One region of the Paenibacillus sp. J22P218 genome, then DNA from elsewhere that is predicted to be linked to it. Evidence: riboswitches for the same ligand, from Rfam matches in the RefSeq annotation. Region 1 holds a riboswitch; the other holds the start of a gene.
The links. A riboswitch is a leader RNA that binds a small molecule or an ion and turns the genes downstream of it on or off. The one in region 1 is predicted to bind cyclic di-AMP.
Positions count from the first base shown of each region.

Region 2: it holds a riboswitch for cyclic di-AMP, as region 1 does, so the genes downstream of both, AC0YN0_RS27765 (ABC transporter ATP-binding protein) here and AC0YN0_RS30275 (C40 family peptidase) in region 1, are expected to answer to the same signal.

Region 1 covers NZ_JBWDNL010000011.1:40,662-44,072, reverse strand. Annotated here, with positions in the region: gene AC0YN0_RS30280 (MFS transporter) at 1-911, shown strand, start outside; gene AC0YN0_RS30275 (C40 family peptidase) at 1,039-1,515, opposite strand; cyclic di-AMP (ydaO/yuaA leader) riboswitch at 1,519-1,712, opposite strand; gene AC0YN0_RS30270 (hypothetical protein) at 2,065-2,892, opposite strand; gene AC0YN0_RS30265 (M1 family metallopeptidase) at 2,920-3,411, opposite strand, start outside.
Region 2 covers NZ_JBWDNL010000008.1:64,654-68,064, forward strand. Annotated here, with positions in the region: gene AC0YN0_RS27755 (ABC transporter permease subunit) at 1-319, opposite strand, end outside; gene AC0YN0_RS27760 (ABC transporter permease subunit) at 346-1,143, opposite strand; gene AC0YN0_RS27765 (ABC transporter ATP-binding protein) at 1,150-2,034, opposite strand; cyclic di-AMP (ydaO/yuaA leader) riboswitch at 2,156-2,319, opposite strand; gene thiD (bifunctional hydroxymethylpyrimidine kinase/phosphomethylpyrimidine kinase) at 2,491-3,330, opposite strand; gene thiO (glycine oxidase ThiO) at 3,339-3,411, opposite strand, start outside.

The DNA.
Region 1 (3,411 bases):
GCATGACGGAAGCGGTCGTCGGCGCGATGATTATCGACCTTGCTAAGGGCAAGGCTTCGGCGATGAGCCGGTTGGAAACGTTCTTTGGCGTCGGCGCGCTTATTATACCGGTTGCAGCCGCTTACTTGATCGCTCAGAACGTATGGCAGGTATCGTTCCCGATACTGGCGGCACTGTCGGGCGTTACATTCGTATTATGGCTCACGATGTCCTTCGGCAAGCTGGACGAGCAGATCGGCTTTCAACCGCCGAAAGCAGTGGTGAGCAGCAGCCTGGAGCAAGAGACGGCGGGTGCAAGAACCGGTTTATTCGGTTATCCGCGCACTGCGCTTCCGTTCTTGCTGCTGTCGGCAGCGTTCTTCATGATCTACGTAGGCATGGAGATGAGCTTCTCCAATTACTTGCCTTCCTTGCTTATTGAGCGTTCGCAGGTAGATGAGTCGAGTGCTGCGGCAGCGCTCAGCCTGTTCTGGGCAACAATGGTGTTCGGACGTATATTTGCAGGCACGTTGGCGGAGAAAATGGGGTACGCGAAGTATTTGTTTATTGCTACTGGCGGAGCAACGATCGTGTTCGCATTAATGGCGCTCATGGGTCAACTCAGCTCGATGCTCTTCTTCGTCGCCTTAAGCGGTCTGTTCTTCTCGGGTATATTCGGTATCGCCCTTGTCTATGCGAACGCGTTAATCCCAGGCATGACTGAGCGGACGACGAGCCTGCTCGTAGCATGCGGCGGGCTTGGCGGGGCAATCTTCCCTCGCGTTACCGGCTGGTTCATGGATCGATATGACGGCGGGGTTACGCTTTGGTATGTAAGCGTACTGGTTCTGATCATGCTGCTCGTACTGGGCGCAATGCTTGTGCTGGGCAGAGGGCAGTCGCAGCGGCGCGATGCTGTGCGTAATAGATAGAAAGTAATAGGCCACCCCAACAGCCCGCAGGCTGTTGGGGTGGCCTATTTTGTCAGAAAAACAACAAAGCCGCAGACTGTTGTCTCGTGTGGACGAACAGAGTGCGGCTTTGTTGTAAAGGGTGAAACTATTTTGCGTCGGCGTAAGTAGTGAATGCTTCCTCGCTAAGAATGCGACGTGCTGTCACATAACGAGGTTTGTAGTAAGAGGAATCGAGCTTGTCGACTACAACGCCGCGGCTAACCGAAGCGTGTACAATCTTGCCGTCCCCTATGTAGATACCGACGTGGGAAATTGCGCCGTTGTTGCCGCCGCTTGTGTCGAAGAACACAAGATCCCCGGCAATCAGGTCATCTTTAGCGACCTTCGTGCCAACTGTTGCTTGATCGGAGGAAACGCGAGGAAGATCGATGCCCATCTTAGCGAACACATAGCTCGTGAAGCCGGAGCAATCGAAGCCTTTCGCGGTAGTTCCACCGCTTTTGTACGGAGTACCAATGACGTCATTGATAAATCCGTTCATTTTGGAGTCTGCGAAAACGCTTCCCGCTTGAAAAGCGAGCAAGAGCGCAAGCCCCAAAAGCATTACGGTAACCTTTTTCAATTGTGAAACTCCTTCCGGTGCCGACGAGGTTAGCTGTGGGGTTCGGTTGAAGGTTCCCTATGATTCCTCAGGCGCTACGAACAAGTCGATGATGTCCTCTTCTACAGAGGCGGTATGACTTATAGCCGTGGCGTCGGAATCAATTCACCCAGAGTGGTTCCCCCGTTTTCCGCTAGGAAATTAGGCAGTTTTGTTTTGCTCTTGACAATTATTCGATTATTTTCATTGATCTCCTGCCTTTCTAACAAAATTCTAATAATTCTCATGTAATCTTTTGACAAACTGCTTCGTATAATCATTTTTCATGTAATATTTAAGCCGCAACTAGGACCGAGGGACTAAATAATCGATACTCGATTTCATTAATTATGTGGATATTCTGTAAAGTATGACCCCAAGGTACTAATGGTGAGAGGATTCTCATCTTTCTAGCAAAAAAGGCTGTCGCCGTCATTAGTAGGATGATAACGTAAAAACCCCCGAATTCGCCATAATAGGACAGGCGTAAATTCGGGGGTATTTGAGCTAAAGCGGGCTAAGATAATGAAGCTACTTGGATTGCAGGCATTCGTATTGGGCGGCAATGGTCCATACTCGGACGAGCGTTCGCACCAAGTTGTAGCCTTGATGAAGGATGAGCGCGAATAGTCCGGCCCATAGCAGCGATACGCCGGTGATGAGAAGTCCTAATCCGGCTCCGATGGCCCACATAACCAGCGAGATGGCAGCGAATGAGATGATATGCCTCAGAGCGCGCCCGAGCGAGTGGAGGATGCCTTCTTTTGAAGCGGCGCCAAGCTGCATGGCCAGGAAGAGCAGATGCAGCAGCACGCCCCAGAACAGCCATAGTCCAGCGCCGGGAAGGACGGATTGCAGCAGGTCGACGTTCGATCCGCCTTGCAGGTATGCGTCGAGCGCATGAGGCAGCACCCAGAATCCGGGAGCAAGTGTTAGCGCGGCCTCCGCCCAGTGGAGCACCATGACCGGTTTCCAAGCTTTGCGAATGCCTTCTACAAATTTAGTGCCGCCGCCGGACACGCCTTCGCCTCGCGTACTAGAATGGTGCAGCGAATAGAACAGTCCGGCATTGAACAGGGGAGTCAGCAGCATGCGGATGGCGAACAAGCCGCCTAGCATCCATACATAAGGCGTAAGGATGTCCGTCTTCAGCAGTTGGAACTGCGCTTCGGTCAGAAAGAGGTGAACGGCTGTATCAGACGGGTATGCAGCTGGAAACCGGCGCAGCAAGGGCGAGACGACCGAATCGATAAATCGATAGAGGAAGAAGCCCCATAGCAACTGATACAGAAATAACAGAATGATGAGGTGGAAGTGCTTGACCGCAAGCTGCCAACCTTGCTTCATATACATTTTCATATTCGATCGCTCCTTGCGCGCTTATACTTACCAGCTCAGCGTACCTAACAGTCCCTCGATCAGCTTCGATACGCTGATGCCCCACCGGATGCGCGTCTTGTCCGGCAGATCGGCTTGCATATAGTTGTTGATGAGCTTATTGTCGAGTACGTTCGAATGCTCGGAATCGATCATCGCCCATTGCAGAGGAGCCGTATGCACTTGCGTAATCTGGACGTGGGAGTCGTCGGCATCCCATAGCTTTGTCACCGTCGCGCCGTCCGTGAACTGCAGCGTGATCGGGATTTGACCGCTTACACCGCCGTTCCGCTTCACGAGCACGGTCGATTCATAGAGCTTCTGGCCGTCCTGCTCAGTCGGTTTCACTTGAATCGATTCGACCGAGTAGTCGGACATTTGGTTCGCGTAAACGTATCCGCTGAAGTAGTCATGCCACTTCGTCTTCGTTACCTGTTCGACAACGCGCTGGAAGTCGGCAGTCGAAGGATGCTTGAATTTGTATTTTTGAAAATAGGTCCG
Region 2 (3,411 bases), on a different contig from region 1:
ATAAAAACTCTGCCGTTTTATCCCGTTCTTCCTTTGCGATAATATTAGCCCCCAGCATAACCGCATGGATCGTTGCCATCAACAAAAAGTATAGGGCCAAGATTCCAAAATAACCGCTAGCCTTGGATAGATCCAGATCCCCCGAGCCCATAAACGCTTTGAGAGCTTTGGGCATATCATCCATCATGCTGTTAAGTTGCCCGCTGGATGCCGTTGCTTCATATTTGTTCATGCCGCTTGCAAGCAACAGAATGATTCCAATGCTCCAAAAAATAATCGATTTCCGGTAACATTTCAATTCCCTAACAAAGATATTCATTTTGCACCCCTCCTCTTCGTTTTCTCCTATACAGCATGAACATCTTTTTTTCTATAAATAACATAGCTGGCGGCAATCGAAACAACAATGATGCTGATCGCTGCTGCGAAATAAGATGCTTCATAATTGGAGCTTTCGATAATAAGCTTAGGGTCAAAATATTTAAATGGAGACAAGTAACGTTTAGCTCCGTCATCACCTGCCGAAACGAGCATGCCAATCACAAAAAAGGCAAATACGGTGCTAAGCGAAACAGATAAAACAGCCTTAATCTTAGGAAAAACAACGGAAACGATCATTCCTATAGCAAGAAAAATGAGCTGAATAAACAACAAAGTTAGCGAAATCATAAAAAATAGTTTCCCGCTATAATCATCCGTCTTCACCTGTACAGCCATGAGGTTTGCCGCAATGAGATATAGAACATTCGTAACCGCTAACGAAACAACGGCTGCCATCAGCTTGGAGGTCATTATTTGCGTCCGCGTTACGGGTTTCGTTAATAAAAAATCTGCCGTTTTCTCACGAATCTCCTTGGAGACAATCGACGTTCCCAGAATCATCGCTTGAATAGCGCCGCAGAGCGTAATGTACATGAAAATATAAGAATAAAAGCCTAGAATGGTCCCGATGCTTTCGAGCTCAATTCCGAGCGCCTTTCTGACGCCTTCGGGATAGCCTTCCAGCACCTTGGTAAATTCGTCAATGTCCTTGGACAGGCCAGGGAAGAGCGAGAGGAATAAGATCATGATGCCTATTAAAGAGAGCGTCCATATCAGCATCGATTTTCTGTACGCCTTCAACTCATGCACAAACATATTCATCGCCGATCAGACCCCTTTTTCATAATAATGCATAAAGATTTCCTCAAGGTTCGGCTCTTCGATCCACAGGTTTTCAATATCAATTTCAGCTATTTTTCTCATCACATGGTTAATGTTGCCTCTAAATAAAAAGCTCGTTGTTCTCCCGTTCACCGAAATATTGTTCACGCCGGCCATATTGAAGAAGTTTTGTTCTAATTGTACGGATGTATCTACTGTAAACTTTTTATAATTGTTCTCTTTTAATGTACTGATTTTTTCGACCGTAACGATTTTTCCCTCTTTAATAATCGCAACTCGATTACATAACCGCTGAACTTCGCTTAATATATGGGAGGAGAATAATATCGTGGCCCCTCTTTTATTCTCTTCTTCAAGCAATTCGAAAAACTTTTGCTGCATGAGCGGATCAAGTCCGCTGGTAGGCTCATCTAGAATAATGAGCTTAGGACTATGGAGCAGCCCTTGAACAATGCCCACTTTCTTTTTGTTCCCCAAAGACAGGTCATCAATTTTTTTCGTTATATCCAGATCCATGATTTCGGCTAATTCTTTTATTCTTTTCTTGCAATCTTTTTTGAAAAAGCTGGCCGAATAATTTAACAGATCCGCAACCTTCATATTGTCGTAATAAAAAACTTCAGACGGCAAATAACCGATTTCTTTTTTGATTTCCGGAGCAAACTTGATGCAGTCTTTACCGAAAATGGTAGCGCTGCCGCTTGTCGGATAGATAAGAGATAGTAACGTTCGGATCGTCGTTGATTTTCCTGCCCCGTTCGGTCCGATAAAACCAAAAATTTCCCCCTCTTCAATGGAAAAACTAATGTCCGTTATTCCTCTTGATTTGCCGTACGTTTTGGTCAGTTTGTTAATTTCGATCGCATTCATTGCGCAGCCTCCCCGTATTCACCCTGTTTTTACACAACAAAAAAAAGCCCAGAGAGCAGAGATACTCTACTCTCGGACTTCTTGCATAACGAAAAAGACGAGCCTATGCAAGGCACGATCGCGGTTCTCTCAATACGCTTACGAGGTTAGCTGTCGGATTCGGGCTTGAGAGTGCCCTACCTCATGCTTGCTAAGGCAAGCGAAAGGATTCACCCCATGAAACCATTGTAATGGTTTCGGTCGGTTCCCCCGTTTCCCGGTTCGGGAATTTAGCGTTTGACTAATTTAGTTGTTGAACAAATCATACGCTCAACCTTATGCAAAGTAAAACCGAAATGGAGAAGGTTTAAGCTGATTTTTGACCTAAAATGCGGATGGCGTCGGCTAAAATGGATAGTGGCACTTATTATCGATCGGAATGCCATTATTTGCTTTCGTTTTCGTCATCTAGCATGCTTAATATGGATTTCCAGAGATAGGCAATCGGCTCCGCCCGAACGCCCAGTGATTCGTTGGTCCGCGGCCGCCGCCGATATGTATCCCGTCCTCGATCGCTGCTTGGATGAAAGCTTTGGCCTGGCGCATCGCACCCTCAACGTCAAGCCCCCGAGCGAGTCCGGCTGCAAGAGCAGCTGAGAATGTGCATCCCGTGCCATGCGTATGTCCCGTAGCGATTCGCTTGCCTGCCAGCTCGGTAAAATAACGGCCGTCGAACAGCAAATCCACGGCTTCCGCTCCCTCGTCATGACCGCCTTTGATAATGACATGTCGGGCACCGAAACCGGCGAGTCTCCTTGCCGCTTCTTCTTTATCCGTCTTACTCCGAATAGAGTTGCCCGTAAGCTGCTCCGCTTCCGGTATGTTTGGCGTCACGACCGCCGTAAGCGGCAATAGCTTGCCCGTTAAGGCGCGAATTGCCTCTTCTTGCAGAAGTACCGCGCCGCCTTTGGCTACCATAACCGGATCTACGACAACCTTCGTCCATCCGAACGTCCGGATCGCTTCGGCAACTGCTACTATGATTTCGCTGCTGAACAGCATTCCCGTCTTAACGGCATCAACCCCGATATCGTTGCCGACCGCATGGATTTGCCCAATAATCGCATCCGGACTCATTGGGTATACGCCATGTACGCCAAGCGTATTCTGGGCAGTCACCGCCGTGATTGCGGACATGCCGAAGACGCCAAGTTCTTGGAACGTTTTCAGATCGGCCTGAATGCCCGCGCCTCCGCCGCTATCGGAACCTGCGATTGTTAAAGCCCTTGCAACCTGTTGCCTTGAATAGGTATCCATCTATACGCTCAACCCCTTCTTCCAAACCGTTCCGGTGAGAAAGCTTGATTATATTCGGCTGTATCCTTGCCTTCCAGGCAA